DNA from 3 places in the Peribacillus sp. NPDC097895 genome. Region 2 is predicted to be linked to each of the others. Evidence: riboswitches for the same ligand, from Rfam matches in the RefSeq annotation. Region 2 holds a riboswitch; each other region holds the start of a gene.
The links. A riboswitch is a leader RNA that binds a small molecule or an ion and turns the genes downstream of it on or off. The one in region 2 is predicted to bind glycine.

Region 1: another riboswitch for glycine. It lies ahead of ACQKMH_RS25175 (amino acid permease); the one in region 2 lies ahead of gcvT (glycine cleavage system aminomethyltransferase GcvT).
Region 3: another riboswitch for glycine. It lies ahead of ACQKMH_RS02460 (MFS transporter); the one in region 2 lies ahead of gcvT (glycine cleavage system aminomethyltransferase GcvT).

What each region holds. Positions count from the first base shown of each region.
Region 1 is NZ_JBNNSH010000008.1:105,910-115,988, forward strand. It holds gene ACQKMH_RS25140 (glutaredoxin family protein) at 1-167, opposite strand, end outside; gene ACQKMH_RS25145 (LLM class flavin-dependent oxidoreductase) at 202-1,539, opposite strand; gene ACQKMH_RS25150 (LLM class flavin-dependent oxidoreductase) at 1,598-2,620, opposite strand; gene ACQKMH_RS25155 (LysR family transcriptional regulator) at 2,753-3,664, opposite strand; gene ACQKMH_RS25160 (hypothetical protein) at 4,127-4,339, shown strand; gene ACQKMH_RS25165 (FAD-binding oxidoreductase) at 4,442-5,791, opposite strand; gene ACQKMH_RS25170 (amino acid permease) at 5,963-7,336, opposite strand; glycine riboswitch at 7,862-7,940, shown strand; gene ACQKMH_RS25175 (amino acid permease) at 8,149-9,489, shown strand; gene ACQKMH_RS25180 (DUF3311 domain-containing protein) at 9,764-9,964, shown strand; gene ACQKMH_RS25185 (sodium:solute symporter family protein) at 9,961-10,079, shown strand, end outside.
Region 2 is NZ_JBNNSH010000001.1:969,922-980,000, forward strand. It holds gene comGD (competence type IV pilus minor pilin ComGD) at 1-302, shown strand, start outside; gene ACQKMH_RS04620 (hypothetical protein) at 289-627, shown strand; gene comGF (competence type IV pilus minor pilin ComGF) at 575-1,054, shown strand; gene comGG (competence type IV pilus minor pilin ComGG) at 1,047-1,433, shown strand; gene ACQKMH_RS04635 (YqzE family protein) at 1,561-1,746, shown strand; gene ACQKMH_RS04640 (YqhG family protein) at 2,105-2,902, opposite strand; gene ACQKMH_RS04645 (DEAD/DEAH box helicase) at 2,880-4,568, opposite strand; glycine riboswitch at 4,937-5,024, shown strand; glycine riboswitch at 5,028-5,111, shown strand; gene gcvT (glycine cleavage system aminomethyltransferase GcvT) at 5,243-6,349, shown strand; gene gcvPA (aminomethyl-transferring glycine dehydrogenase subunit GcvPA) at 6,367-7,713, shown strand; gene gcvPB (aminomethyl-transferring glycine dehydrogenase subunit GcvPB) at 7,706-9,163, shown strand; gene ACQKMH_RS04665 (rhodanese-like domain-containing protein) at 9,315-9,698, opposite strand; gene ACQKMH_RS04670 (lipoate--protein ligase family protein) at 9,913-10,079, shown strand, end outside.
Region 3 is NZ_JBNNSH010000001.1:515,547-525,625, forward strand. It holds gene trmB (tRNA (guanosine(46)-N7)-methyltransferase TrmB) at 1-116, shown strand, start outside; gene ACQKMH_RS02415 (YtnP family quorum-quenching lactonase) at 431-1,276, shown strand; gene ACQKMH_RS02420 (hypothetical protein) at 1,324-1,641, opposite strand; gene ACQKMH_RS02425 (M42 family metallopeptidase) at 1,819-2,892, shown strand; gene ACQKMH_RS02430 (DUF84 family protein) at 2,975-3,487, shown strand; gene ACQKMH_RS02435 (AraC family transcriptional regulator) at 3,650-4,519, shown strand; gene ACQKMH_RS02440 (YtoQ family protein) at 4,666-5,115, opposite strand; gene ACQKMH_RS02445 (hypothetical protein) at 5,199-5,747, shown strand; gene ACQKMH_RS02450 (thioredoxin family protein) at 5,858-6,169, shown strand; gene ACQKMH_RS02455 (DUF1444 domain-containing protein) at 6,220-7,026, shown strand; glycine riboswitch at 7,396-7,499, shown strand; gene ACQKMH_RS02460 (MFS transporter) at 7,806-9,227, shown strand; gene ACQKMH_RS02465 (M20 family metallopeptidase) at 9,242-10,079, shown strand, end outside.

The sequences.
Region 1 (10,079 bases), on a different contig from region 2:
ACATACCGAACACCATATTTGATTTCTAAAATATCTCGCCGTTCATCATGATTGGTAACATCCACTGTTTGATAAGCAATGTTCTTTTCTTTTAAGTATTGTTTAACCTCTTCGCAATAGTGACATCCTTGTTTTGACCAAACGACAACATTTAACGCTTCTCCCATTTTGTATTCCTCCTTCATTTTTTAAAAGATACTTCTATAATTGGTTAATCTTTTCTTTCGCATGACGATTTTCCGGGAATGGAAGCCCCAAGTTGCCTCTTAATGTTTCTGCTTCATATTCAGTACGATATATTCCCCTTTTTTGCAGGATAGGAATCACATAAGATACAAAATCACTTAAAGCATTTGGAACACTTGAAGCAAAGATAAATCCATCCGCGCCCTTCTCTTCGAACCATTGCTGAATCAAATCCGCCACTTTCTCTGGAGTTCCAATAAAAGAAGTCCGGGGTGTAGTCTCTTTAAGTGCTACTTGACGGAGCGTTAACTGTTTCTCCTTGGCTTCCTGTTTAATTCGATCAGTGGTACTTCGGAAACTGTTTTTTCCGATGTCTCCAAGATCAGGGAAAGGTGCATCCAGCTCATATTGGGAAAAATCATGATGATCGAAGTATCGTCCCAAATAGTCAAGCGCCTTATCTATAGAAACTAGGTTAGCGAGTTCTTGATATTTGTGTTCTGCCTCTTCCTCATTTGCACCAATGATTGGCGCTATACCTGGCAGAATAAGAATTTCATCAGGATTTCTCCCGAATGCAATAGCCCTGTTTTTTACATCTTGATAAAAAATCTTGGCATCCTCCAAAGTTGGTTGACCTGTAAAGATTGCATCCGCTTCTTTAGCCGCAAGATTTTTTCCAGCTTCTGATGAACCAGCTTGAAAAATGACAGGTCGCCCCTGTTTAGATCTGGCAATATTGAGTGGTCCTTGCACGGAGAAATATTCTCCTTTATGTTTTAATTGATGCATTTTAGAAGGGTCAAAAAACTCACCGGACTCTTTATCCCGAGTAAACGCGTCATCCTCCCACGAATCCCAAAGTCCTTTGGTGACTTGTATATATTCTGATGCTATTCGATAGCGTTTCGCATGATCCGGATGTTCTTCTATCGTTTTGTTATAATTCAAGGCAGTACTCTCAAGAGGTGTAGTAACAAGGTTCCATCCGCCACGACCTTGACTAATGTGATCAAGTGAAGCAAATTGCCGGGCTACAGTAAATGGCTCACTGTATGAGGTGGAAACAGTTCCGACAAGCCCTATTCTTGATGTGAAAGCAGCGAGTGCGGATAAAATGGTCAGTGGTTCAAATCGATTTAAAAAATGCGGAATTGATTTCTCATTGATAAATAAACCGTCAGCAATGAAAAGTAAATCGAACTTTCCCTCTTCAGCCTTCTGGGCCTGCTGCTTATAAAATTCAAGACTAACACTGGCATCGGCTTGTATGTCAGAATGTCGCCAACCAGATATACTCCCTCCAACGCCATGAATAAGCGCTCCAAATTTCAACTTTCTCTGCTCAGACATCCATACTCCTCCTTTAATTAAATCGGTCATTAGCTTTGCTTACATCCACCATCACTTTTTAATTTTGACTCGAAAAGTGTTTCTCTTCAGATAAAGCTAATTGAAGAGGACTCAACAATTGAAAAGATCGGAACCTTTCTGCTTCTTTTAAAATCGGCGAATGTAGGATGAACTCATCTACCCCATATTTTTCATGTAAATTTGTTAATATCTCTTTTACATATGAGGGAGTTCCAGCAATAATATTGGAATCCTGTTCTTCTATTTCGTAAGACTCCCCAGACTGATTCCCAAATAACTCTGCTTGCTCTAGGGTTTGGACCGTAACAGAACGACCGCTTTGGAGATGGACTTTCACGATCTTTTGATCGCCTGTTAACTGTTCTGCTTCTTGTTGTGTAGGAGCAGCAATCACTGAAACTGATACCTTAAAGCTTCCAGATGGATTGATACTTTGGTAAATGCGTGAAGCATCTTCGAGTACTGTCTCATTACTATTGATAAATCGAGCAAATACATAATCTATACCAAGTTCGGCTGCTAGCCTGGCGCTGTCAGTACTTGCACCAAGCAGAAACATCTCTGGCTTTTCGGAAGGGAGCGGTGTCGCTTGAATACCTGCAAGCGGATGAGTGTCATTGACGGAATTTTCGATTATTTTTTTCAAAAAAGATAGCCTCTCTTCGAAATCCTTTCCATCATTCACAGTACCAAATTGCAGCGCCTTCGTTGATAAGGGAAGACCACCTGGTGCCTTTCCGACGCCAAGGTCTACTCTGCCTGGCGAAAGATTCGATAACACGTGAAAGTTTTCCGCCACTTTATATGGACTATAATGCTGAAGCATAACACCTCCGGACCCTACCCGAATCGATTTTGTTTGGGCTAATAAATAAGATATCAATACTTCCGGGGAGGATCCCGCTAGCTTTTCGGCATGATGATGTTCTGATACCCAAAAACGGGTATACCCCCACTCTTCTGCATGTCTAGCCAGATGAATGGTTTGCTGGAGTGCATCAAATGCTGAAGCTCCTGGAAATATCGGGCTCTGGTCTAAAATGCCAAGCTTATAACTCATATTCTCTCCTCCGCTTTAATTCATAGTTTGCTTATGCGATTAATTTATTTTGACTTATCCTATCACCTAAAACATGCAAATGGCAATGGTTTAACTAATAAAAAAAAATATTGCATTGATAGAAAATATCTATCAATTCGATTGTATCTGTAATTGGTGCTGGTCTTTTTCAAATTCCCGAATGGAAAAAAGAATATCATTCCATAGTAAGGGAGCTTCCATCCCGTGATTTAAGTGCGTTAGATAGATGTGCTGCTTTATCTTGATTAAATGAGACACATCCACTTCAACCAAAGTTCCCTGTTCTAATTCATTTTTAATACATAAATACGGTAAAAATCCGATACAGCTTCTGCTAAGAATAAGTGATTTCGCCACTTCCAAGTGATCAACCTGAAATTCAATACGCGGCTCTACATTAGACACTTCAAAAATTTTATGAACGTGGTTCCAGTCAAACGCACCGCACTCAAAAAATACTAACGGTTCCGTTGCTAATACCTGCACTGTCAGCTCAGTTTCAAGTTGAAATGGATGTCCTGGATACACGACTAAACGAATCGAATTATCAAGGGTCTTATAATTTTGCAGACCACTATGTGAAACATCCTTCATAAATGCTATATCAACCTTTTTCTGAAGCAATTTATCCATTAATGCATCATTTGTTGCTGAAATAAATTTAAAGCGTAAATTAGGATTTTTCCTTTTCCATAAAGGAAGAGCAAATGGAATAAAGTATTGCGATGTAATGATATTAGCCCCTATCGTTATTTCCTCCAGATCGCTTCCTGTTTTCAACTGTTTTTTCCCCTGTTGAAAAGTTCGAATAATTTGTTCCGCAAATGGAATGAAGGCCTTCCCTTTTTCAGTTAAAATAATCCCTCTCCCTTGCCTCTCAAATAGTACTGAATCGAGTTCACTCTCAAGCGTCTTAATTCTTGCCGAGACTGTTGGCTGTGATAAAAACATTGCCTCTGCAGCTTTATGAAAACTATTGAGGTGAACAACATACATAAAAGCTTCAATATGATCAATATTCATCTTCCCAACTCCTTTTGCAAAATGAACACCAAAAGCTCCTGTTCGCTTATCGCGTTCAGGAGCTTTTGGTTGTCCAATCAGCTCATCTCTTATAATAATACTTTCTCCGATTTTAATCTTATAAAACCAATAAGTAAAGTGTAATTTAATGAAGTAAACAACCATATATTCATTGTGATACCATACAACATCGTATTCAATGAACTTCATTCTAGTTATGCAAATGAAAATTCAATTAAAAATTATGGACCATTCTCATTCTGCCCAGATATACAACCCTAAGGAATATGGATAGGTCACATGTTTCCATTGTCCAAAAGTTAGGCATGTTAAATGTATAATTTACAACATTTCCAAGCGGTACTTCCTGTCTACGGTTGTATATTTTTTCTCCTTATAAAAAAGATAAGAAGGGTCATCCTAATGTAGTAAATCCAATAATGACATAAGGAGAGAAACTACATGCCTCAACAACAAATTGATGTCAATCAATTAAATCAAGCAAAAGCAAACGTTACCCTTACGCAAACCTTACTTTCACAAGCAATTGAAAAATCTTCCTCGGATCCAACTTTAGCACAAGAAGCCATTAAACAAGCTGCTCAAGAGATCGCACAAGCCCAATCTTCCGTAAATCAGGTATACAATGCCGTACAAGCTCCGCAAGCAGAATGATTTTGGGGATTACCTCGATTAATTGATGAATACTAAGAAAAGAAGAGGCCTATATCCAAATTGAGGAATAGGCCTTTTAGTTACGAAAGCTTCCAAGCTTTTTCAACTCCACTTATTTATAGGGGGGATGCTTTGAGGAAATTTAAACGTATAGTACGGATCATAAGTCGTTTTCACTTCTCGAAGCCGTTTGAAATTTTCGCCATAATAAGCAGTTGGCCAATCTTTGATGAGAGAATCCGGCCAATTTACGTAATCCCCTGTGGTAAATGGTGACAAGGCGCGCTTCAGGTCCTTGATCCACCGAATGTTCAGCCGCTCTTCTTCTGGATTATTCCATGTAGCTAAATACTCCTGGGCGATAATAGCATCACGATAATAAAAAGCTGTCGCCTTTGGGTCAGTAAGGCCCGCTGCCCCTCCTAGGGATTGATGCCAAATGGCTGCCTTTTCATTTGGTGCGTTTTCCAAAAAATGCTTCATCGTCAAGATTGCTCGTTGAGGAAAAGGCTTTTCAATGAAAGATCCTGACCTCTTTCGATGGGCCGGTTGATTTCCACTCGGATCATCAAAAAACCTTACAGCTTCAATGTATGGGACTTCCTTAATCATGACATTCGTGGGTGATCCAGTTTTTGTCAAAGGCTTTAGAAGCTGCTTTAACCTATGTGACGTTCCAACAAATTCACCTTGAGCGATAATTTCGTTTGCTTTCTTTGCCTTGAATTCAATTTCTGAAGTTAAGCTTTCATCAGCTTGAGGGGCCCAATCCTGCCAGGTATTAAACACCGATTCGAAGTCTTTCCACCCCCATGTGACGGAGAATACAGAAACCCTGGATACTGGATGTATCCTGAAAGTAAGGGAAGTGACAATGCCAAAGTTCCCACCTCCGCCCCCGCAGCATGCCCAAAATAAATCATGATTATTTTTTCTATTCGCTTTAATGAGTTTGGCGCCCCTCTTTCCACACGCCCTTACCATCTCTATTTCAAGGAGATTGTCACAAGTAAGTCCAAAGCGCCTCGTTAGCATACCAATTCCGCCGCCGAGCGTAAGACCGACAAGGCCAACACTGCTCTCGGTCCCAGCCGGAATCGTCGTGCCATACTTCCATAACGTATTATATACTTGCCCTAAATCAGCCCCGGCTTCAATTCTTGCGATCATTTTTTCACGATTGACCTTGATCTTGTACATTTCACTGATATCAATAATTAGACCGCCATTTACTAATGAAAAATTTTCATAACTATGCCTGCCGCTCCTCACCCGAAAAGGTGTATGATTCTCCCGTACCCACTTCAATGCATTCAGCACATCTTTGGAATTTTGACAAAACACAATGACCTTTGGGAATTTAGGAAAGCTCAAATTATTATTTATCCTGGCATCATCGTACTCAGCATCATTTGATGTTACGATTCGCCCGGTAAGCTTTGTTCGTTCCAAAAAATAACCCCCTCTCGGGTAAAGATGTTACATACTATGAAAAAATCCGGTATAAAGACACTTTCTTTAACGTCAAATTAGCTTTACTCGTGATTTCCCATTCCAATGCTTAATAAAAGCAAAAAACCCCTCTGATTAGAAGAGGGGTTTTTCTATATCCATTTATGTTTCTTATATTTCGTCATCTTTCAATGGTTTTCGCTTATCCATTTTCAGGATGTAATAACTTGCTACGACTAATGCTAGGAAAACGATCCCGACAACCAAGGAAATCCGGGTACTAGGATTGATCCACATACCGACCAGCACCATCAGTAAGAAGGCAATGGTCGCATAGTTACTGAAAGGGGCCAACGGCATCTTGAACGGATGTTTCTCCATTTCAGCTGCATTTACCTTTCTGAACTTCAGCTCACTGATAAGTAAGACAAACCATGGAATCATCCCAGGTAAAACACTCGCACTATATACATAAAGGAATAGTTGCGGCGGTGCAAGGTAGTTCAGGACAACACCAATGCCCAGGCCTAAAAGTACAGCGATCGTACAATAGGCCGGCACTCCATTTTTAGATACTTTTGCAAATATTTTCGGAGCTTGGCCGTTCAATGCTAATGTGTAAAGCATACGACCTGCACTGAAAATCCCACTGTTACATCCAGACATGGCTGCTGTGATAACGACAAAGTTAATGATTCCTGCCGCTGCTGTGATACCTATTTTAGCAAAGGTTGAAACGAATGGACTTCCTAAGTCATCCAGTTGATCCCAAGGGAAGACTGTCACGATAACGAATATGGCGCCAATATAAAAGATTAAAATGCGCCATATGATTGATTGGATCGCTTTTGTTACGGTCTTCGTTGGATCTTTCGCTTCTCCGGCAGTGATGCCGATAAGCTCAACGCCTTGATAGGAAGCCACGACAAGGGAAAGCGCGAAGAAGAATCCTGTCCAGCCCCCCGTGAAGAAGCCGCCGTTTGCCCAAAGATTCGATAATCCAATTGCGTCTCCACCACTCCCTATTCCAAAGAAGATAAGGCCAAGGCCGGCAATGATCATCAATACGATCGTTATTATTTTTATAAGCGCAAACCAAAATTCAAATTCCCCGAAGGATTTAACGGAAATGAGGTTGGCCGCTCCCAAGATGATCATGGCGACCACACCTGGTATCCAAGCAGGTAACTCCGGGAACCAATATTGCATATACAACCCAACCGCGATAATTTCGGACATTCCGACGATTACCCATTGAAACCAATTGCTCCAAGCAGTCATATAACCTGCCAAAGGATGTATATAGCTGCTCGCAAAGGTTGCAAAAGAACCTGTAGTCGGTTCTAAATATAGCATCTCACCCATAGAACGCATGATGAAAAAAATAAAAATACCTGCGATGGCATACGCAAGCATTACAGAGGGCCCGGTCCATTTGATCGTGCTCGCCGATCCCATGAATAACCCGACTCCGATGGTTCCGCCCAAAGCTATCATTTGAATATGACGAGCTTCCAGCCCTCGCTTTAATTCCTTGTTTGACATGATTAACTCCCCCAGATGCAATATAAGCGTCATGCTTTTCTATCCTTGCCAACCACTGTACTCTCTATTAATTATTGCGGTTAGAAATTTTCTATCGAAACAATATCAATAATACTTTAATTTTATTTTCTTATCTTATAATAGTAAATATTCTGTAAAAATACAAATGTATTTTTCAAATAAACAGTTACCAAATATATCTTGGCGATTCTTCCAATCTAAAAATATCATTTTAAAAAAGTGATGATCAGTATCTTATAATAGTGATGATTCAAAAAGAGTGGAAAAAAATCATATTTACTTGGATTCCCTTCAAGTGACAGTTAAAAAATAAAAAAACTTTAACGCCTGTTAACTACCAAAATAATTTGTTGACCTATAGAAGAATAGATGATAGAATTCCAATATTATTTTATAAGCATAATGAATGTTCAAGCGTGAAAGAGCCTTTCATATCTTTCACAGACGGATATTTTCACAACCGCATACAAGCAAGCGATGAATGCTATGGATAACACTATAGCAGGAGCAGCTTCTGGAGAGACTGTACAAGATGCAGCGCCGAAGGATTCACAATCTCAGGCAAAAGGACAGAAGAGTAACGAATGATAAATTGTTATTCTGAACCCTTTAAGAGATTGGTACTATCCAATCTCTTTTTTTTATTGTCCACTTTGTGTTTGTGCGTAAATAACACACTCGTGAAAAACCATTGGGAAAGCAAGCTGGGCGATAAATCACGTCCCTCTCTCCAAGACCGTGCAGGTTTGAAATCATTCACTACCAAGACTATAAAGATGGGGGCGTACGAATTGGCTAAACAAGAATTAAAAAGAGATTTAAAGAATCGTCATGTACAACTGATTGCAATAGGAGGAACCATTGGTACCGGTTTATTTTTAGGTTCAGGAAAAGCCATACAATTGGCGGGTCCATCCATCATCTTTACCTATCTAATCATAGGGATTTCCTTGTTTTTTGTCATGAGAGCCTTAGGGGAATTGCTTTTATCCAACGCAGGGTATACGTCATTCACTGAATTCGCAACCGAATATATCGGTCCATGGGCCGGGTTCGTCACCGGGTGGACCTATTGGTTCTGTTGGATCATGACCGCAATGGCCGATATCATCGCTGTCGGTGTCTATATCCAATACTGGTTCGATATCCCTCAATGGGTCCCGGCCCTAATATGCCTTGTCGTTCTGTTAGGATTGAACCTATTGACCGTTAAGTTATTTGGCGAATTGGAATTCTGGTTTGCCATCATTAAAGTAATCACGATCATCACCTTGATCATAGTAGGAATCATCTTATTGATCATCGGCTTCAAAACAAATACAGGAACAGTTTCCGTAACGAACTTATGGAGTCATGGGGGTATGTTCCCCAATGGCATTTCCGGATTCCTGTTATCTTTACAGTTGGTCGTCTTCTCCTTTGTAGGGGTCGAATTGGTCGGGGTTTCCGCAGCAGAGACGGCGAACCCGAGAAAAAACATTCCGTCGGCCATCAATAAAATCCCCGTCCGGATTTTACTTTTTTATGTAGGTGCCCTATTCGTCATTCTCTGCGTTAACCCTTGGACACAATTGGATGCCTCGAGCAGCCCATTTGTTGAAGTATTTGCATTAATCGGCATTCCTGTCGCTGCAGGGGTCATCAATTTCGTTGTTTTAACATCTGCTGCTTCTGCATGCAACAGCGGTTTGTTTTCAACAAGCCGAATACTTTATACGTTAAGCAAGAATGACGAAGCCCCTGCTAAGCTTGCAAAATTAAATAAGCAGGCTGTTCCAAGCAATGCCTTGCTGACATCAACGATCGTTGTCTCAATAGGGGCATTGTTAAGCAAATTGATACCGGAACAGGCATTTACCGTTGTGACGACCATCAGTGCCATCTGTTTCATTTGGGTATGGAGCATCATTTTGATTTCCCATATCAAATATTCGAAAACACGACCGGACTTAAGAGCCGAATCATCGTTCAAAGCACCTTTTACACCCTTTATCAATTACGTCATTTTAGGATTATTCCTATTCATCCTAATCGTTATGCTATTCGCTGAAGCTACAAGACTATCACTAATCCTGACACCCATCTGGTTCCTACTCTTGGTGATACTATATAACTATCAGAAAAAAAGATAGAAACAGAAGTAAAGCCTTGAACTCAATATGATTCAAGGCTTTATCATTTTCATCATAAGACCGTTTCAATATGAGTAGTCCGCACTGTTGTTAAAATATATCAAGCAACCACATTAAATTTTAAATCAAAATAGTGTAAGCTAATATATATCATCGGTCCCTTCCTTCGAAAAGAAGGTACATCCTGATTGGTCGACCCATCCATCAGTGGCAATGGTGAAAAACCCCATTGGTGGACGTTTCACTTTATTTAATAACCGGAGGGGTTTGTTTAATGAAGATTATATATATCCTTACTCTAGTTCCTTTTATAGGCATACTAGGATTCCTGCCTTTTGTTAATAGAATAGAACCATATGTATTGGGTATGCCTTTCAACATGTTCTGGATGGCTATGTGGGTGGTCCTTACCTCTGCCATTTTGGGCATCATGTATAAGTTGGACCCAAGGAATAGAGAAGGTGACCAGGAATGAATATTGCTCTCTTAATCATTTTAGCATTTTTACTTCTAGCGATTTTTTTAGGCATTCGCTCTTCAAAAGGAAAAGATATGAACTTGGAACAATGGACGGTTGGCGGACGCGGTTT
Region 2 (10,079 bases):
AATTGAAAGACGACCTTTTCTATGCACAACAGTATGCCATCAGTCATGAAAGCTTGGTTTACCTCCATTTTGATAATACGAACAAGATTTATACCGTTTCATCATTTTATGATGGAATCGTTCTAGAGAGAAAGATACCAAAGGATATACACTTTTTAAGTGGCACATTAGGGTTTAGTTTTCATTTCAATCAATATGGAAATGCTTCAAAAGCCGGAACGCTGACGATTGACACGTCAAAAGGAAATTACAAATTTGTGCTCAATATCGGTAAGGGGAGGTTCAGGATTGAGAAATTGTAAGGGATATGTCTACCTTGAGCTGATAGCTGCCTTTTCTGTTTGTATATTCTTGATCCTTTCCATTTTACCGATTCTTGAGGAGTTAATGATACTTCGGAAAAATGTTGTCATAAGGACAGAAGCCCACCATTTACTATATGAAAGATTGACGGCATTTGTGGATGGGGAGATACAAGCACTTGAACAGGAAATCATTATCCAAAAAAGATCGTATGAATTGATTTGGAAGGACAAAGGGGAATTACCGGGAATGATTGAAGGGTGTGTACGTTATGAAGATGCATCAGGTAAAAGTGAATCCATTTGTGATGCTGCGAAAAAATGATGGCTTTACGATGATCGAAATGCTTTTTTCTTTAATGATTTTAATGACGACATCTCTATTTGTCTTACAGCTTTTTTCAATCATTCACACCCAGATGGTGGCCAACGACAAATTGAATCCTAAAGAGTGGGAGGTCTTTACCATGCAAATGCAGCAGGAAGTCAGGAGTTCTAAAGTTCAGGATGTAATGGGAAATAAATTGTATTTGCTATCGGGCGAACAATTATCATCCATTGAGCAATATGAAGATATGGTCCGCAGACGTGTGAATGGTATGGGACATGAAGTCATCTTGCAAAATATTTTGGAATTCGAGGTAAAAAAGGATGGCAATTTCATTGTTATCCATATAACGGATAAAGCAGGGACTACTTTTAGTCGAAGATTTCACCCTTTCCTTAGAAATGAGAAGAAAGTCGATGAATAATCAAAAAGGAGTCGTTTTCCCGATGGTCATGATTGTAGCGAGTGTTTTTATCATGTTCACGATATTAATGATCGATCAATTTATCATCGATAAAAAATTTTATAAAGAAGTGGAAGAATCGTTGGTGGCAGATCATCTTGTCCATCTTGCCGTTAAGGATGTGACAGCAGAGTGGGCAGGAGAAATCCCCAAGATCACTCAAGGGGAGATTTCATACCCAAATGGTGTGGTGCGGTATTCCTTGACGAAACAGGATAGTCCTTATGTTTATATTGAATTTACTTCCACAACTAAAAATGACCGAGTGGGCAGGGTCATCATTCAGTACGATATAGAAGTGGGGAGAGTGACAGAATGGATAGAAAAACAGGCTGTGTGATGTTCTAGGTCAACGAAGTCTTAGTTGATCATTTTAAAAGCTCCTGAAGGGTGAGGGATGTGTTTATGGAACACATGAGGAATAAAAGTGGCGTAAACCGGGCATACTTTTCATAGGGTGATGTTATATGTCTACTAATGCTTATATTAAATATCTGACTCAACAGTTTGTCGAATATTTCAATCTGACTAGAAAAGAACGTAAAGAAAAGCGCCGTCATAGAAAAGAGGATAAAAATCATGGTATATCCCATTGGTTTGGCATTGTCCCTTTCGCTTTGTCGATGTTCGTAAGGAATAATATAAAAAAATAAATTAAATGTCCGATCTTAGGAGAAATCAGACTGTAGACAAATTCGAAGAAAGCGAGTTTGCCTACAGTTTTTTTCATTAAAAAACGTTCCAGTTGTTTTCAGAAATTCGCTCCCTTTCCGCCGACTTTCTGCCAAGCCTCCTCGCCGTAAGCGTCTGCGGGGTCTTGGCTAGCCAGTTATTCGAAAGGCGTGTCGCAAATTTCTTCAATCCAATAAGCATTTCACAAATCAGTAAAAACCATAAAATATCCCCTAGCCCTATTTAAATCATGGTTCCGGATGAGACCATTCTGAATCCCCTTTTGCCAACAGATGTCCCAATCCTAGGACATCTGTTTTTTTATTAAGCAACGTTTACCTATCCCAACGCTCTATCTGAAAGGTAAAATAATCCTCCGTTAATGATGGAGATTCTAATGTTCGGTTCATATTGCGCTTTTAATGCTTCTTTTTCGGTATAATAGCTGTCACTTTTCTCATCCATATCTTTGTAAAAATGCTCCAATAAATTCAAGTCATTCTGCCAGCGCAATATGGCTTCTTCCGCCCAAGAATGGTCATCCCCTTCGAAACTTCTTCTGATGTATGTATCCAGTCTTGCCAATCCACTCTTTGGCATGATTAGCGGTGAAAGTGTATAGGAGTAATCCGGTATTTTGGGGGTGACCTTAACCGGTAAAACCCGATGGTGAAAACCTTCCATGATCTCGCCTGAGATTAAATTCAATCCGATCGACATAAAGGTATCTTTTTTACGATCGCATTGATAAGATATCTTCACATTCATGGTTAGCCAGGGGTACAATGGATTATTCCCACCTTTTGATGGAGCGGTATTCTCAAAAAGCCGAGTATACCCTGCAAGCTTTTTTGTTGATTGAATGATCTGATGTAGGCGAGGAGATCCAAAATGAATCATTTCTCCCTTCAAATCTGGTGGAGCATGTTCTGGATCGGTAATGAAAGTAATCTTGGCCGGATTCGGAATGCCACCTGTTTTTTCTAGATAGTGCCAATAAAAGGGACGATTCATTAATTCTTTATCCATTTCAATCGTCAATTGAACTGTTAGGTGGGCTGATGTATTTTCTAGTATTTCACAATCATTGGCATTAAAGTATGTTATTAAAAATTCATGAATTTCCTGTTGCTGCATGAATCTCACCTTCTTTCATCGATTGAGCGAATTGAATTAACGACGAAAAATTATCCATCTTGATTTTCATTTCGCCCTCTGTCTTGGATTCACCGACCACATCAATTAAATATTCTTCAATGTTGCTAATATCCAGTTTGGTTAGAATATCATCCAATTCACCAATTACTTTTTCAAATAAATTAATTTTTTCGTAAAGTAACTTTAGAATATGTTCTTCAACTGTATTTTTCGTGGCAAAGTTATAAATCATCACATCTTCTTCCTGACCAAGCCGATGAATCCGGCCAATTCTTTGCTCAAGTCTCATGGGGTTCCATGGCAGGTCAAAATTAATCAAGTGATGACAAAACTGAAGATTTATTCCTTCCCCGCCAGCTTCTGTAGCAATTAGTACCTGTATATTCTTTTGGAATAATTCTCGCATCCAGTCTTTCTTTCCACGCTTAAAACCGCCTCGGAAAGGAACTGAAGAAATTCCATTCTGTTGTAGGTACCATTGAAGATATAGCTGAGTGGCCCGATATTCGGTAAAGATAATCACTTTGTCATCAATTTTCTTGATCAGTTCCAAGGCTTTTTCAGCCTTGGAATTCTGAACCGTTTCATTCACTTTAGTAAATAAATCATCAAGCTTGGCCAAAAAGTCAGGCGAGGGTTGTTCGTATTTAGCTTTCATATTCTTTAATGTATAAAAAACTGCCTCTCTGCTGCTGCATGCTTCCCTTTGGAGGGTGAGAGCCGAAAAGGCGCTACCTTTTGATCCATCTGAAATCGGCTTGAATTGGGAAACGGCGTCGTACAAGGCCTGTTCAGTTGGGGAAAATTCAATGTTGATCGTTTCCACATGCCTTTTCGTCCATTCAATACCAGTATCAGCCCGCCGATTTCGAATCATTACAGTGTTGACCAGTTCCTTTAGGTGTTCATCTTCAATTATGTTCCTTCCTTTCCCTTTATATTTTTCTGAAAAGAGTGAAGCATTTCCCAAGTGTCCTGGTTTCAATAACGAAACAAGGTGAAAAATTTCCTCTACTTTATTTTGAATCGGAGTTGCTGTCAGGAGTAAACAAAATTTCTTTTTCAGATTTTGGACGAATTCATAATTCTTCGTCTTATTATTTTTAAGTTTGTGAGCTTCGTCAATAATGATGAAGTCATATTCCTGATTGAAAATGATATCACGATGTGGAGCGCGTTTCGCTGTATCTATGGATGAAATGACCACATCGCAGGAGTCCCAAACATAACTTTTTCGCTGAACGACTGCTGGAATATGAAACTTGGTATTCAATTCAAAAGCCCATTGTGTCACAAGGGAAGCCGGTACAAGAATCAATACTTTTTTTACAAGGCCTCTAATCATATACTCTTTTAGGATCAAGCCAGCCTCGATTGTTTTTCCGAGCCCTACCTCATCGGCTAATATGGCCTTGCCATTCATCTTTTCCACTACTTGTTTTGCTGCTTCCAATTGGTGGGGAAGCGGGGTTAATTGCGGAAGGTGCTTGGGCGCCTGTAAACCTTCAAAATCAGGGATGATGAGATTTTCCTCCATTTGAACAGCAAGCTTATACAGCTCCCAATTTCCCCATGGACCATCATTCTCGATCTTTTGTAAAAACTCGTCATTCCATTCAGAATTGAAGGATATATTGATTTTCATAGAAATAACTCCCTCTTAAATCATAAATTCCTTAATATAAGGTCAAAATCCGAACGTTTCATATATAAAGTAAGAAAAATATTTATCTCCAAAAGATATTGCAGAGATAAGTTTCTTAGGGTAGGATATAAGTATATTTAGAAAATTCCAATTTCCAAACGCTGAAAATGAATTATTTTATATCGATTTTTCAGTTTACGTGCCCTTAGTATGGGCAATAGGCTCCTGCTTTATCCATGATAACTGAAGGAGATCATTCAATTGGTTCCGGAAAGTTTTTGGAGTGTGGGGTCTTTAAATGCTTCCGATGCTTTACTAATGGTTGGGAGTGGTTCACTTGCTTTCATTGGTAGACATTTTATATGCGGGTGAAGATAAGGGGAGAGACTACGGATGTAGCGCCGAAGGAGCAAACTTAGCAGTGAATCTCTCAGGCAAAAGAACTCTTATTGGACGCAACTCTGGAGAGCGCCGCCCGTATTGGGATGGCCACCAAAGGGGAAAACCTATTATATAGGTAAACTTTCAGGTTTCAGGACAGAGAAAAAGCTCAAACGGGCTTTCTCTGTCCTTTTTTGTGCTTTTTTTACATCATGACTCAGGATTTCTGATGGGTATGACAAGAAGCTTTTTGAAGCCGATTTAATTATAAAAAATCCGAGGGGGGTCATTTTTTGACCAATTTAAAAAGAACACCACTATTTGAGGTTTATCGTGAATGCGGAGGGAAAACGATTGATTTTGGCGGCTGGGAACTTCCTGTCCAATTTTCGGGTATCAAGGATGAACATGAAGCCGTACGTACCAAAGCGGGTTTATTCGATGTTTCCCATATGGGGGAAGTGGATGTTAAGGGTCCTGGAAGCCTTTCTTTTTTACAGAAGATGATGACCAATGATGTATCAAAGCTGCAACAGGGTGGTGCCCAATATACGGCTATGTGTTATGAAAACGGAGGCACGGTAGATGATCTCATCGTTTATAAAAGGGCTGAGGATGATTACTTGCTAGTAGTCAATGCAGCGAATACAGAAAAAGATTTCAATTGGCTGCAAGCTAATCTTTCTGAAGATGTCCAAATTACGAATGTATCTAGTGACTATACACAGCTAGCACTTCAAGGACCATCTGCAGAGAAGATATTGCAAAAACTATCAGAAAATACTGCCTTAAGTGAAATTGGATTTTTCAAGTTCAAGGAAAATGTCATGATAAATGGTATCTCCACAATGGTATCCCGTACTGGATATACGGGTGAAGATGGTTTTGAGATATATAGCCGCAGTGAAAATGGCCCGGATCTTTGGAAGGCAATTCTTGATGCTGGCAAGGAAGAAGGGATACAGCCGATAGGTTTAGGTGCCCGTGATACCCTGCGTTTTGAAGCAAAACTGGCGCTTTATGGGCAGGAGCTTTCAGCGGACATCACCCCAATTGAGGCCGGGATTGGCTTTGCGGTTAAAGTGGATAAGGAACCTGACTTTTTCGGAAAAGCCGTTCTTGCTGAGCAAAAGGAGAACGGGGCTCCTCGCAAGCTTGTAGGAATTGAAATGATTGACCGTGGCATTCCTCGTCATGGTTATAAGGTTTACAGCGGAGACAAAGTCATTGGCGAGGTCACCACTGGTACCCAATCTCCAACATTGAAGAAAAATGTTGGATTGGTACTTATCGATAAAGAATTTTCGGTATTGGATGCCGAAGTCGAAGTGGAAATCCGTTCCAAACGATTGAAAGCCGTTATCATACAAACACCTTTTTATAAAAAACCACGTAAATAGAGGGGAATGGTCATTAGATGAAACATCGTTATTTACCCATGACAGAGCAAGATAAAAAAGAAATGCTGGAAGTGATAGGGGTACCTACTGTTGAAGACCTTTTCAATGATATCCCTGAAAGTGTTCGCTTTCAAAGAGAATATGACATCAAACAAGCTAAATCAGAGCCTGGACTAATGAAAGAATTATCGAAGCTTGCTGCCAAGAATGCGGATCTAAAAAACTATGCATCATTCCTTGGCGCGGGTGTGTATGACCATTATGCACCAGTCATCGTCGATCATGTTCTATCACGTTCTGAATTTTATACGGCTTATACACCCTATCAGCCTGAAATTTCACAGGGGGAGCTTCAGGCCATCTTTGAATATCAAACGATGATCTGTGAATTGACGGGAATGGATGTAGCCAATTCCTCCATGTATGACGGAGGAACGGCGCTAGCTGAAGCAGCCATGCTAGCTTCAGGCCATACACGCCGTAAAAAGATCCTCATTTCAGGAGCAGTACACCCTGAATCAAGGGAAGTTGTGAAGACCTATGCAAAAGGCCAACGCGTGGAAGTGATCGAAATTCCTTATAAAGACGGTGTGACGGATATGGCTGCTTTAAGGGAATTGGCCAATGAGGACGTTGCGGGAGTGATTGTGCAATATCCGAACTTTTTTGGACGCATCGAACCATTGAAAGAAATGGAAGAAATCATTCATGGCGTTAAGTCCATGTTTATCGTTTCCAGTAATCCGCTTGCACTAGGAGCCTTGACACCACCAGGTTCACTCGGCGCAGATATCGTAACGGGAGATGCCCAGCCATTCGGCATTCCAGCTGCTTTTGGTGGCCCCCATTGTGGATATTTTGCAGTCACGAATAAACTTGTTCGCAAAGTGCCGGGCCGTCTAGTCGGTCAAACGGTGGATGAAGATGGAAAAAGGGGATTTGTGCTGACGCTCCAAGCACGTGAACAGCATATTCGCCGTGATAAGGCCACGTCCAATATTTGCTCCAACCAAGCTTTGAATGCCTTGGCAGCTTCTGTTGCGATGACCGCGCTTGGGAAAAAGGGAGTCAAAGAAATGGCCGTGCAAAATATTCAAAAAGCACATTATGCAAAAAAAGCTATTAGGGAAAAAGGGATAGAACTGAAGTTCGATGGTCCATCGTTTAATGAATTTGTGATTAAACTTCCTTCTTCGTTTTCAGAAATCAATAAAAACCTATTTGAAAAAGGAATGATTGGCGGCTTTGATTTAGGGACCGTTTATCCAGAGCTGAAAGACCATATGCTTGTCGCAGTAACGGAACTTAGAACAAAAGAAGAAATTGATGCACTTGCGCAGGAATTGGGGGATCAACATGAATAATCAAGATCAATCACTCATTTTTGAAATCAGTACATCCGGCCGAATCGGATACAGTCTGCCAGAAATGGATGTGGCAACTATTCCGCTCGAAGAAATTCTTCCTGCCGACTACATCCGTAATGAAGAGGCAGAGCTTCCTGAGGTGTCTGAACTGGATATCATGCGCCATTATACGGCACTCTCCAAACGTAATCATGGGGTGGATTCGGGTTTTTATCCGCTTGGTTCATGCACGATGAAATATAATCCGAAAATAAATGAAAATGTGGCCCGTTTTAACGGTTTTGCCCACATCCATCCATATCAGGATCCGACTACTGTTCAGGGAGCTTTGGAGCTTTTGTTTGATTTGCAGGAACATTTAACGGAAATCACAGGGATGGATCAAGTGACGCTGCAGCCTGCAGCAGGTGCACATGGTGAATGGACAGGGCTAATGATGATTCGTGCTTTTCACGAGGCGAATGGCGATACAGGACGGACGAAAGTGATTGTACCTGATTCTGCACACGGTACGAATCCAGCTTCTGCCACTGTTGCCGGACTTGAAACGATAACAGTGAAATCCGATGAAAATGGATTAGTCGACCTTGATGATTTAAAGCGTGTGGTTGGATCGGATACGGCGGCATTGATGCTGACGAATCCAAATACGCTGGGATTGTTTGAAGAAAACATTTTGGAAATGGCACAACTTGTCCATGATGCTGGTGGGAAGCTTTATTATGACGGAGCCAATCTGAATGCAGTTCTATCGAAAGCCCGCCCGGGTGACATGGGCTTTGATGTGGTTCACTTAAATCTCCATAAAACGTTCACAGGCCCGCATGGCGGCGGCGGACCGGGTTCTGGTCCTGTTGGCGTAAAGTCGGATTTGATTCCCTTCTTGCCTAAACCGCAGGTGGTCAAACAAGATGAGCAATTTGTTCTGGATTATGATCGCCCGCAATCCATCGGCAGGGTAAAACCTTATTATGGAAATTTTGGAATAAATGTAAGGGCATATACGTATATTCGTTCAATGGGTCCTGATGGTCTTAAAGCCGTCACCGAGAATGCGGTCATCAATGCAAATTATATGATGCGAAGGTTAGAACCATTTTTTGACTTACCATATAATCGCCATTGTAAGCATGAATTCGTATTAAGCGGACGTCGCCAAAAGAAATTGGGCGTTAGGACTCTCGACATAGCCAAAAGGCTGCTTGATTTTGGTTATCATCCGCCAACCATTTACTTCCCGTTGAACGTGGAAGAAGGAATGATGATAGAACCGACTGAAACGGAGTCAAAAGAAACACTTGACGCGTTCGTCGATGCAATGATCCAGATAGCCAAAGAAGTGGAGGAAACTCCGGAAGTTGTTCAGGAAGCTCCACATACAACTGTTATAAAGCGGCTTGATGAAACTCTAGCAGCAAGAAAACCGGTTCTGCGTTATCAAGTCTAACCTGATAGCTAACATGAAAAAAATCCCTGCCTGCCGGCGGGATTTTTTCATGTTATGTATTTTGTGAAAGAATTCATCAAAGTCGATGAGCTAACTTTCATTTTTACATGAAGGCATTTTAATTTAAAAGAGCCCATGCAAAGATGGGGTCTTATTTCTTTGCTTTGATTTTCCCGGTCCACATTTTGAAACCGCCCTTTAGATGAAATAGTTCCCTGTAGCCCTTTTTGTATAGCATGGCTGCAGCTCTTCCGCTGATGATTTCGCTTTGAGCGTACAAGTATACAGGCTTGTCCGGCCTGATTTCGACCAAGCGGGTTTTCATTTGCGTCATAGGGATGTTTCTTGCGCCTAAGATATGACCATTATCAAAATCATTCGGTTCCCGCACATCGATTAGTTGCACTTTTCTGTAGTTAGCGATAAATTCGTCCTGTGTTAATGTTTTAACGATTTTACGCTGGCGGTACCAATTAAAAAGTGAATACACAATAACCGCTCCTACGACGATGAGCAGTGTATATAATAGTTCCAAACATAAAAACTCCCTTCTACCTTAACGAATACAGACAATACTTATTATATAATTGCTTTACTTAATAATCAAAAAGAATTTTCATCAAATTCTCTATCGACTTAATAGCACTTTCTTTTTTAGAGTGTTAAAGTCTGTTAAACTACTACATGTGAGTTTTTTTGGGGAATAACGGACTTATCGAAAAACAGTCTATTTGAAATGAGGGGTAAGGATGACAAAAGTAAAATGGGGATTTATAGATTCTGGGTATTGTTCACCGGCTTTTAATATGGCGCTGGACGAGGCCCTTTTAAATTGGCAAAGCAAAGGGGAAATTCCGCCAATCATACGCTTTTACGGTTGGGATCCAGCGACATTGTCGATTGGTTATTTTCAAAA
Region 3 (10,079 bases), 450 kb from region 2:
ATGTAAGCCTTGATCTGCATAACAGCAGCTTTGAAGGGAATATCATGACTGAATATGAAGAGAAGTTCTCGAGTAAAGGAAACCGGATATACCGATTGGAAGCAATGTTCCAATAATGTTCGATTAGAAACCAGGTGCACTGCATCTGGTTTTTATGTGGTTTAAGAAATAAATCACTGCGCTCTTTGCGTGCAGAAGCAATGAAGGCTGCCGTAAACCTCTCGATAAAACATCTGCTTGTTGACAGGCATTTTTCATGATATTAAGTTATGGATCAAATGTTATAACACCTTAAGCCGATAAGAAAGATTTTCATTGGGTAAATCGTATAGGATAAATAAGAGTGTTTTTTATTCCTACCGATGGGATGACTGTTATCAATTTCAATAATTGGAAGTGGATGTTAAACTAAAGGGAGAGGAGGGGTAAAATGGAAACTTTGCAAATCGGGGAAATTAAATTAACATGGCTGAATGGCGGTGTGACTCACTTGGATGGCGGTGCAATGTTTGGTGTTGTACCGAAACCGCTCTGGTCCAAGAAGTATCCTGTTAACGAAAATAACCAGATCGAGTTACGTACGGATCCAATTTTAGTGCAGACAAATGGGTTGAACATGCTAATCGATTCAGGGATTGGTAATGGGAAGATGAATGATAAGCAAAGACGGAATTTTGGGGTGACGGAGGAATCCAATCTTGTTGAGGATCTTGGCAGTCTTGGGATAGGGCCAAATGATATCGATTACATTTTAATGACCCATCTGCACTTCGACCATGCATGTGGTTTGACGAAACGTGAAGGTGAAACTTGGGTCCCTGTTTTCGAGCGTGCAGAAATTATTACGACACAAACTGAATGGAAAGAAATGCAAAACCCCAATATTCGTTCAAAAAGTACATATTGGTCTGAAAACTGGGAAGCAGTCGCTTCTCTTGTGCGTCCTTTTGAAGGAGAGAAAGAAATTACGGACGGTATTAAAATGATCCATACAGGGGGGCATAGTGATGGACATGCGATCATCATCCTTGAGGATGGTGAGGATAGGTTGATCCATATGGCAGATATCATGCCGACGCATGCACATGCGAATGTCCTCTGGGTACTCGCTTATGATGATTATCCGATGACTTCCATCGAGGCGAAGGAAAAGTGGATGAAATCCGGACTGGAAAAGGGGTCATGGTATAGCTTTTACCATGATGCCCATTACCGTGCAATCAAATGGGATGCAACAGGTAAGGGGATAGTAGCCGAATTGAAACGGAAGCGGTAAGTGGGATAGCGAAAGGAGGACGTCATTTTGACGGCCCTCCTCTTGTTTCAATCATTTTGCGCATTAAGCTCCAAGATCGTTCCTGTAGAGGCATCTGCAACAAATTCGAATTGCTCGCGTTTTCCCTCTGTGTTTCTAGTGATCCCGCCTTTATACACTTCATAGTCCAAATCATTTTTTGTATAGTTTTCCGGCTTCATCAAGATCCATGAGCCATATATATTTCCATCCTTTTTGACTGTTTCCTTCACTTGGGCTAACACTTTATCCGGAGAAGGTTTGCTAGATTGATCCAATATTTGTTTTGTCGCATAGCCAGCAGCGAACCCGGCAACAGTACCTAGTAAAAACGTTTTCCAATTCATTGATTTCTCCTCCATTGCTTTTTTTCAATCACTTCTTCTAGTATACAGAAGAACGCTTTATTTGACTAACAATTTGAAATTTTAACCATTAACTGATAAGTTAGAACTATCTAGTGTAAACATGATGCTAAGTTCTGTAAAATAGTAAGAAACAATACATAGGTTAGGGGTAGAAAGATGAATCATGAGACTTTAGAACTTTTTAAGACATTGACGGAATTACCAGGTGCCTCGGGAAATGAACATGCAGTTCGGAGTTTCATGAGGGGTGAGCTTGGAAAATATTCAGATGAAATCGTCCAAGACCGGCTTGGCGGAATCTTTGGCGTAAAAAGAGGGAATGAAGAAGGACCCACTGTCCTTGTTGCCGGGCATATGGATGAAGTAGGCTTCATGGTCACCTCAGTAACGGAAAATGGAATGATTCGCTTTCAGACTCTAGGTGGCTGGTGGAGTCAGGTGCTTTTGGCACAAAGAGTGGAAATCATTACCGATAATGGTCCTGTCATTGGTGTCATCGGTTCGATTCCGCCTCATTTACTTGATGAATCACAACGCTCAAAACCAATGGATATCAAAAATATGCTTATTGATATTGGTGCGGATGATAAGGAAGATGTGAAGAGAATCGGAATTAAGCCTGGTCAGCAGATTGTGCCGATTTGTCCATTCACGCCGATGGCCAATGAGAAAAAGATTCTCGCAAAAGCCTGGGATAATCGCTATGGTTGCGGACTGGCAATCGAGTTGTTAAAAGATCTGAAAGATGAGACATTACCGAATGTCTTATATTCCGGAGCAACCGTGCAGGAGGAAGTGGGATTACGGGGGGCGCAAACGGCGGCTCATATGATCAAACCGGATATTTTCTTCGCTTTGGATGCAAGCCCGGCAAACGATATGTCAGGCAGTAAAAGTGAATTTGGCCAGCTGGGGAAAGGGGCACTGCTCCGCATTCTTGATCGTTCCATGGTTACACATCGCGGCATGAGGGAATTCATCCTTGATACAGCAGAGTCTAATGATATTCCGTATCAATATTTCGTATCCCAAGGCGGCACGGATGCAGGCAAGGTCCATATTGCAAATGAGGGAATTCCAAGTGGTGTGATTGGTATTTGTTCACGCTATATTCATACACATGCATCCATGATTCATATTGATGATTATGCCGCTGCACGTGAATTGATTGGAAAATTGGTTCGTTCCTGTGATAAAACGACATTTGAAACATTGATAAATAACGGTTGATTGAGGAAGCTGAAATGGAAAGGGATACAGTCAGATATCCTTTTCCATCAGTTTTTTTTTGCATAGAAGGAAGGTAACTATTATGAAAATAGCAGTGGGCAGTAAAAATCCGGCGAAGGTAAAGGCTGTGCTGGGCGTATATGAAAAAGCTGATATCATATCACTCCAAGTGGAAAGCGGGGTCTCGGAACAGCCATTTTCAGATGAAGAAACGATGGATGGGGCAAAGACGCGTGCCCTGAATTGCTTGATTCACAGTGATGCCGAAATCGGTATTGGTCTTGAAGGCGGCGTCGTGAAAATGGAACAAGGCCTATTTCTGTGTAATTGGGGTGCGATGGCAACGAGAGACGGCGAGGTCTATGTTGCAGGCGGTGCGAGAGTTCCACTGCCCGAAATTGTAGCTGAGAAGCTGCTGGGCGGCGAAGAACTGGGACCGGTGATGGACAATTTCACAAAGCAAGAGAATATTAGCAAAAAAGAAGGAGCGATCGGCGTGTTTACAAATGAGCGAATCACCAGGGGAGATATGTTCCTTCATATCATGAGGATGCTTGCAGGTCAACACGAGTATAAAATGAAAATGAAAAAGTAGAATGTATGAATTACTGGCATGAACGTATGCTTCATTTTTGATATTTCAGCAGTAGGATATCCATTCGACGAGCGATTCAATGGAATACTGCCGCAACAGAGCAAAATTTGACAGGATTTTAATTTGTGGGGTTGCTAGTATAGATGACAAGGAGTGAGGGGGATGGGGTGGATTGAATCGATCCAAAAGGCACTCGACTATATCGAGGAGCACTTATTGGATGACCTGACAATCGAGAATATTTCCTGGGAAGCGAATGCCTCCGCTTTTCACTTTCAACGGACGTTCACCATCTTAACGGATATATCCGTTGGTGAATATATCCGGCGCCGAAGATTGACCTTGGCGGCTCAGGAAATATCAAGCACAAATGGCAAGGTCATTGATTTAGCCTACAAGTATGGCTACGACACTCCCGAGGCCTTCTCAAAAGCTTTTCGAAGGCAGCACGGAGTATCTCCAAGTGAAGCCCGGAAGTATATGGGGAAGCTGAAATTCTATGAACGCCTGGTGATACAGGTGATTTTGAAAGGGGAAAAACCGATGAAATACAATATTCTTGAAAGAGATTCATTTCAATTGATTGGAATCAAGCAAGAGTTTTCTTTGGTTAATGAAGGAAATTTGGTTGGGATTCCGAAGTTGTGGGAGAAAGTGAATGCGGATGGAACGAGCGACAGGTTAGGGCAGTTGAACAATGGCCAAATAGTTGGATTGCTCGGTGTGTGTGTAGATAAGAGGGCAGAGGAAAAAAATGAAACGATGGATTATTGGATAGCTGCAGAGTATGCCGGGAAAGTGCCCGAAGAGTTTTCAACCCTTATGATACCGGCTTCCAAGTGGGTTGCATTTGAAGTTCACGGACCTATGCCAGATGCCATTCAAAAAGCGTGGAAGCAAATTTTTTCCGAATGGTTTCCTACAAGTGGTTATGAACATGCCGGAACTCCTGAACTGGAAGTATACTCAAATGATGACGCATCAAACCCTGATTATTACTCGGAAATTTGGATTCCCATTAAAAAGAGATAAGTTTAAATGCATTTCGCTTGTAGGGTGGGTTATTCTGCTTCCCTACAAGCTTTTTGCGGTTTGATTGTACATAATCGTTTTCCCTTTTTCCTTGATGAATGCATGCATTCTAGAATGGCAGGCATGATTGGCTCGTCAAGGGAGAATCACAATCCATCTTCAAAAATATAAGAGAGCACCTTCATGGCTTGATTCACGGATTCGACCGTGACACTCGCCTTTTCTGATAATTCCTTTAAGGCATGGTGATGGGATTCGGGGCGGATCAAAATAAGCGGTTTACCGAGTGAAACGGCAGTGCTTGCGTCCATGGCGGTATTCCATTGTTTATATTTTTCGCCAAACAGAGCAACGACTAGGTCAGCCTTTTTCATCAAAAGACCTGTCCGCAAATTATTAATTTGGGAAGCGGCCATATCCTTTTGAATCGAGTTCGGTTGTTCACCAAGAATATCTTCACCAATATGATCGGACCGTTCATGGTTTTCCATCGGACCGACAAATTCTAACGGAAGCTTCAAGGCAGCGGCCTTATCTCTCAACTCACTTCTCCAATTTGAATGTATTTCCCCAGCAAGATAAACGGTTAATTTCATGGTTTTCCTCCTCTGAATTTAAATTGCTTTCATTGTATCATGTTTTGAGAAAATGGATGAATTTCATAAATAAGGATAATAGTATGCATAAGAGAGTAAAAGTGACGGCTGGAGGAATGACAATGGCTTTATCGAATAAAAAATTTCTTATTATTTTCCTGATATTGAGCAGTTTGGTTGTGAGCTGCTCCAGTATCGATAGACAAACAAAAAAAGCAGAGAAGGCCGCAGAATTGGCATTTCGAAACGATGAAAAACAGCCCAATATTGAGGCAGGGCTTATTCAGGTATATCTGCCAAAGGATTTTAAAGTAGTGGAAGAACATGATAATAATTTGATTTTACAAAAAGGTGATAAGATTTATATATTATTTGTCAATCCAAATGAAAAGGAAGACAGCTCCGTCTTATTTTTGGCGATAAAGGAACAAGATGATCAATATGTAGTGCTGCATTCATTTCAAAATGATGATAAGTTCGGCTTTATCTCGATTAAAGAGTCACCGAAAGAAAAGTATGAGCTAGCAGTGGGGATCGGTGGAGTCAAGTTGACAACCGAAACGGATAAGGATCATCTAAAAACCGATGCGAAACAAATGATGGAAGTCGTTTCATCTGTGCCGCAGAAATAAGTAAAAGTGCTGTCATTCAACCAATCCGTATTAATGGTTGATTTCTGGAGAGTCTGGTATGATGGGATTATAAAACCTAAGGTATCATTTAGAGCAGGAGGAATATTCAAATGGAAAATTTACAAACTGTGGAGCAATATGATGCATTAAAAAATGAAGGCAAACATATTTTTCTATTTTCAGCAACTTGGTGTGGAGATTGCCGTGTAATCGAACCGATCATGCCCGAGATTGAAACGAAATTTCCGGATTTTACATTCATTCATGTAGATCGTGATGAATTCATCGATGTGTGTGCCGCTAATGATGTATTCGGTATACCAAGTTTCATTGCTTATGATAATGGCAAAGAGCTAGGCAGATTCGTGAGCAAGGATCGCAAAACACAAGAACAAATTGAGGAATTCATTCAATCACTATAATCAATTTCCCCTTCTCGCTGGGGATTTTTCAATGAAGAGGAGGGTCAAACATGAAAATGGACAGCACGAAGCTGAAAAATATCTTGAAGGATCGTTTAAAAGATGATAACCGATCATTCAAATTCGATAGCAAGCAAGATACGTTACGGGTGGAAAATGTGAAAACCGGGAAGGGGATCACCATCGAGTTGCCACCTGTCCTTGCTAACTATGAAAACGTGCAGGAAAAAGCCATCGATGAGGTTGCCTATTACGTGGAAGAGGCCTTGAATGTAATGGGGGGAGAACACAGCATGGAAGGCAAGGAGAAATCCATTTTCCCTGTCATCCGTTCGACTTCCTTTCCAATGGAATCAGAAGAAGGAAATCCCTTTTTATTCGATGAGCATACGGCTGAAACCCGGGTTCTTTATGCACTCGATTTGGGGAAAACCTACCGTCTGATTGATGAAAAGATGATTCAACGGGAAAATTGGCAGGGTGACAGGATCCGTGAAATTGCCCTTTTCAATGCCCGTTCCCTTTCCACTGAAATGAAGTCGGATATCGTCGCCGATAATAAATTTTACTTTTTAAACACCAATGATGGATATGATGCTAGCCGAATTCTTAACGAATCCTGGCTTCGGGACATGAAAGACAAGATGGAGGGAACAATGGCGGTGGCCATTCCGCATCAGGATGTCATCATCATTGCAGATGTGATGAACGATACGGGATATGATATTCTGGCACAAATGGCCATGAGCTTCTTTGCGAGCGGTCATGTACCGATAACGGCTCTATCATTCCTTTACGAAGAAAATGAGTTGGAGCCCATATTCATTATGGGTAAAAACAAAAAGCGTGAACAATGAATCATTGAAAAACATAGGACCGTGTCAGGATGGAATAGTTCCAGCGGCAGTGGTCCTTTTTTTATGGTGTACCATGTGCAAGTTTAGTAGAGTGAGAAGTTTTTCAGTCCATATGTTCAATGAAAAGGAAGCGTGCTTACAAAGCAGCAAGGAATTTTTATTTTCAGCCGTAAGAAATCATAGTTCCAAGAGGGATATCTTTGGAGTGTTCTGTTTAATGGTGTTGAAATTTATCTTAGCATGGGTGATAATATAGTTAGATTATTTTGAAAATAAAGATTATTACTAATGGTGAAGAGGGACTGGTATGAGTCTCAGTCAGAATTGGTTCATGAATTAAATAATCTGAATATTTAAATTATACAGCGGATGAACGTTGTGGGAGAGTGCAAAGTATGAAGCCACCGAAGGAGCAAGTTCCAAAAATAGCCCTTGGATCAAATCTCTCAGGTAAATGGAACCGCAACTGGACGCAACTCTGGAGAGCGCGTATGAAACATGACGCCACCAAAGGGGAAATCTCCAGAAAATAAAATGGAGTTAAACTCTCAGGTAAAAAGGACAGAGAAGGGGAGCAGTAAGTTTACGCAACCCTTCTCTGTCCTTTTTTTGTGTGTAAAAAAAGAATGGGGTCAGCTTTATTTGGCTTCTTACAGGAAGGTGTGCAGCGAAGCTTATTATTTAATGAAGGAGGAGTAAAATGATTTAGTTCTTTTATTAAGACAGTGAGCAACGATTAAGTGAAAAGGAAGCCTGATGTTTAACAATAAGGGGGAGTCATGATAGAAACGAACTATCAAGGTACCAATAAGATGATAATGGGAATTGTATTTGGTGTTCTTACATTTTGGCTTTTTGCCCAGACGATGGTAAATGTTGTCCCAGTAGTTCAATCAGACCTGGGCATTTCATTAGGTGTTTTAAATGTCGCCATCAGTTTAACAGCTTTATTTTCAGGGATTTTTGTCGTTGCAGCGGGCGGATTGGCAGATAAGGTTGGAAGAAAGAAAATGACATATATCGGTTTATCATTAAGCATCGTAGGCTCTCTTTGCCTTATCTTCACGCAAGATGCCGGATTTCTGATCATCGGGCGAATCATCCAAGGTATTTCAGCCGCCTGCATCATGCCGTCTACAATCGCTTTAATCAAATCGTATTATGAAGGCGAGAATAGGCAGCGTGCCTTAAGCTACTGGTCTTTCGGGTCGTGGGGAGGTTCGGGTATCTGTTCTTTTGCAGGAGGATCGATTGCGACATATATGGGTTGGAGATGGATTTTCATATTTTCAATTATTTTTGCTTTACTAGCGATGATCCTGATTAAGGATACACCAGAAAGCAGAGCGGAAAAAACAAGCTCTACTAAATTCGATATCGCTGGTTTATTGGTGTTTGTCATGGTTATGCTTGCATTGAACCTGGTCATTACGCGTGGGGATGATTTTGGTTGGACAAGTCCAATCACGTTAAGTTTAATTGCCATCCTGGTCATTGGTTTTTTCGTATTCTTCAAAATCGTAGGTAACAAGTCAGATGGGTTTATTGAGCTAACTTTATTTAAGAACAAATACTATACAGGGGCCACGCTTTCTAACTTTTTGCTGAATGCAGTAGCGGGAACATTGGTAGTTGCCAATACATATGTACAGGTAGGGAGAGGGTTCAATGCCTTTCAATCCGGAATGTTATCCCTTGGATACTTGGTATGTGTATTAGCGATGATTCGTGTTGGGGAGAAAATATTGCAGCGCGTCGGGGCAAGAAAACCGATGATCATCGGTTGTGCATTAGCGGCGATTGGCGTTGGCATGATGTCCTTAACATTTTTATCAGGAACGATTTACACTTTCGTCGTGTTTGTCGGGTTTACTTTGTTGGGAATCGGACTTGGGATGTACGCAACCCCATCTATTGACACAGCCGTTTCCAATGCACCCGTAGAGAAGATCGGAGAGGCGTCAGGAATCTATAAAATGGCTAGCTCACTCGGTGGATCATTTGGCGTGGCTATCTCCGCCACAGTGTATGGTACGATTGAAAATTTGGAGGTAGCTGCAGCAGCGGGGTTAACGACCAATGTGATTTTTGCTGTACTTGCGCTACTTTCCATATTATTCATCATTCCAAGGGGGAAAATGAGCGAAACGAAGCCTTCCATTTCGAAAGGCCTTCCTGATCAAAAACTTATATTGAAATAAAGGGGGAAAATATTTTGAAAAATCAATTAATGAATATGCTAGATGCCCGTAAAGAGGAAATGGTTCAAATCCGCCGTCATTTACATGAGAATCCCGAGCTTTCCTTCAAAGAAGAGAAAACAGCACAATATATTATTGATTTTTATAAAGGTAAAGATGTGGACATTCAAACGAATGCAGGAAATGGATTAGGGGTCATCGTAACGATCGAAGGCGGGAAACCAGGGAAAACGATAGGTCTACGTGCCGATTTCGATGCATTGCCGATTACAGAAGAAACGGAGGTTCCGTTCCGGTCAAAAAATGAAGGTGTCATGCACGCTTGCGGACACGATGGCCATACCGCTTATTTATTGGTCCTGGCAGACTGCCTAGTAGAGTTAAAAGATTCTCTTTCCGGTACCATTAAAATCATTCATCAACATGCAGAAGAAACACCCCCTGGAGGCGCAAAAAGTATTATGGAATCAGGGGCTCTGGATGAACTGGATGCTGTTTTTGGCATTCATTTATTCCCGACACATCCAACTGGGGAAATTGGATATCGCGGCGGCTTTTCGATGGCTGGAAGGACCTATTTCAAATTAGCAATAAAAGGAATGGGAGGTCATGGTTCATCCCCGCATATGGCCAATGACGCCATTGTCGCAGGTGCCCATTTCGTCACAGCCGTGCAAACCGTAATCAGCCGTCGCTTGAACCCTTTTGATATGGGTGTGGTTACGATCGGTTCTTTTGATGGAAAAGGTAGTTTTAATGTCATTAAAGATTGTATAGAAATAGAGGGGGATGTCCGTTATATGACAGCAGAGACACAAAAGCTGATAGATAAGGAAGTCCACCGGATCGTTA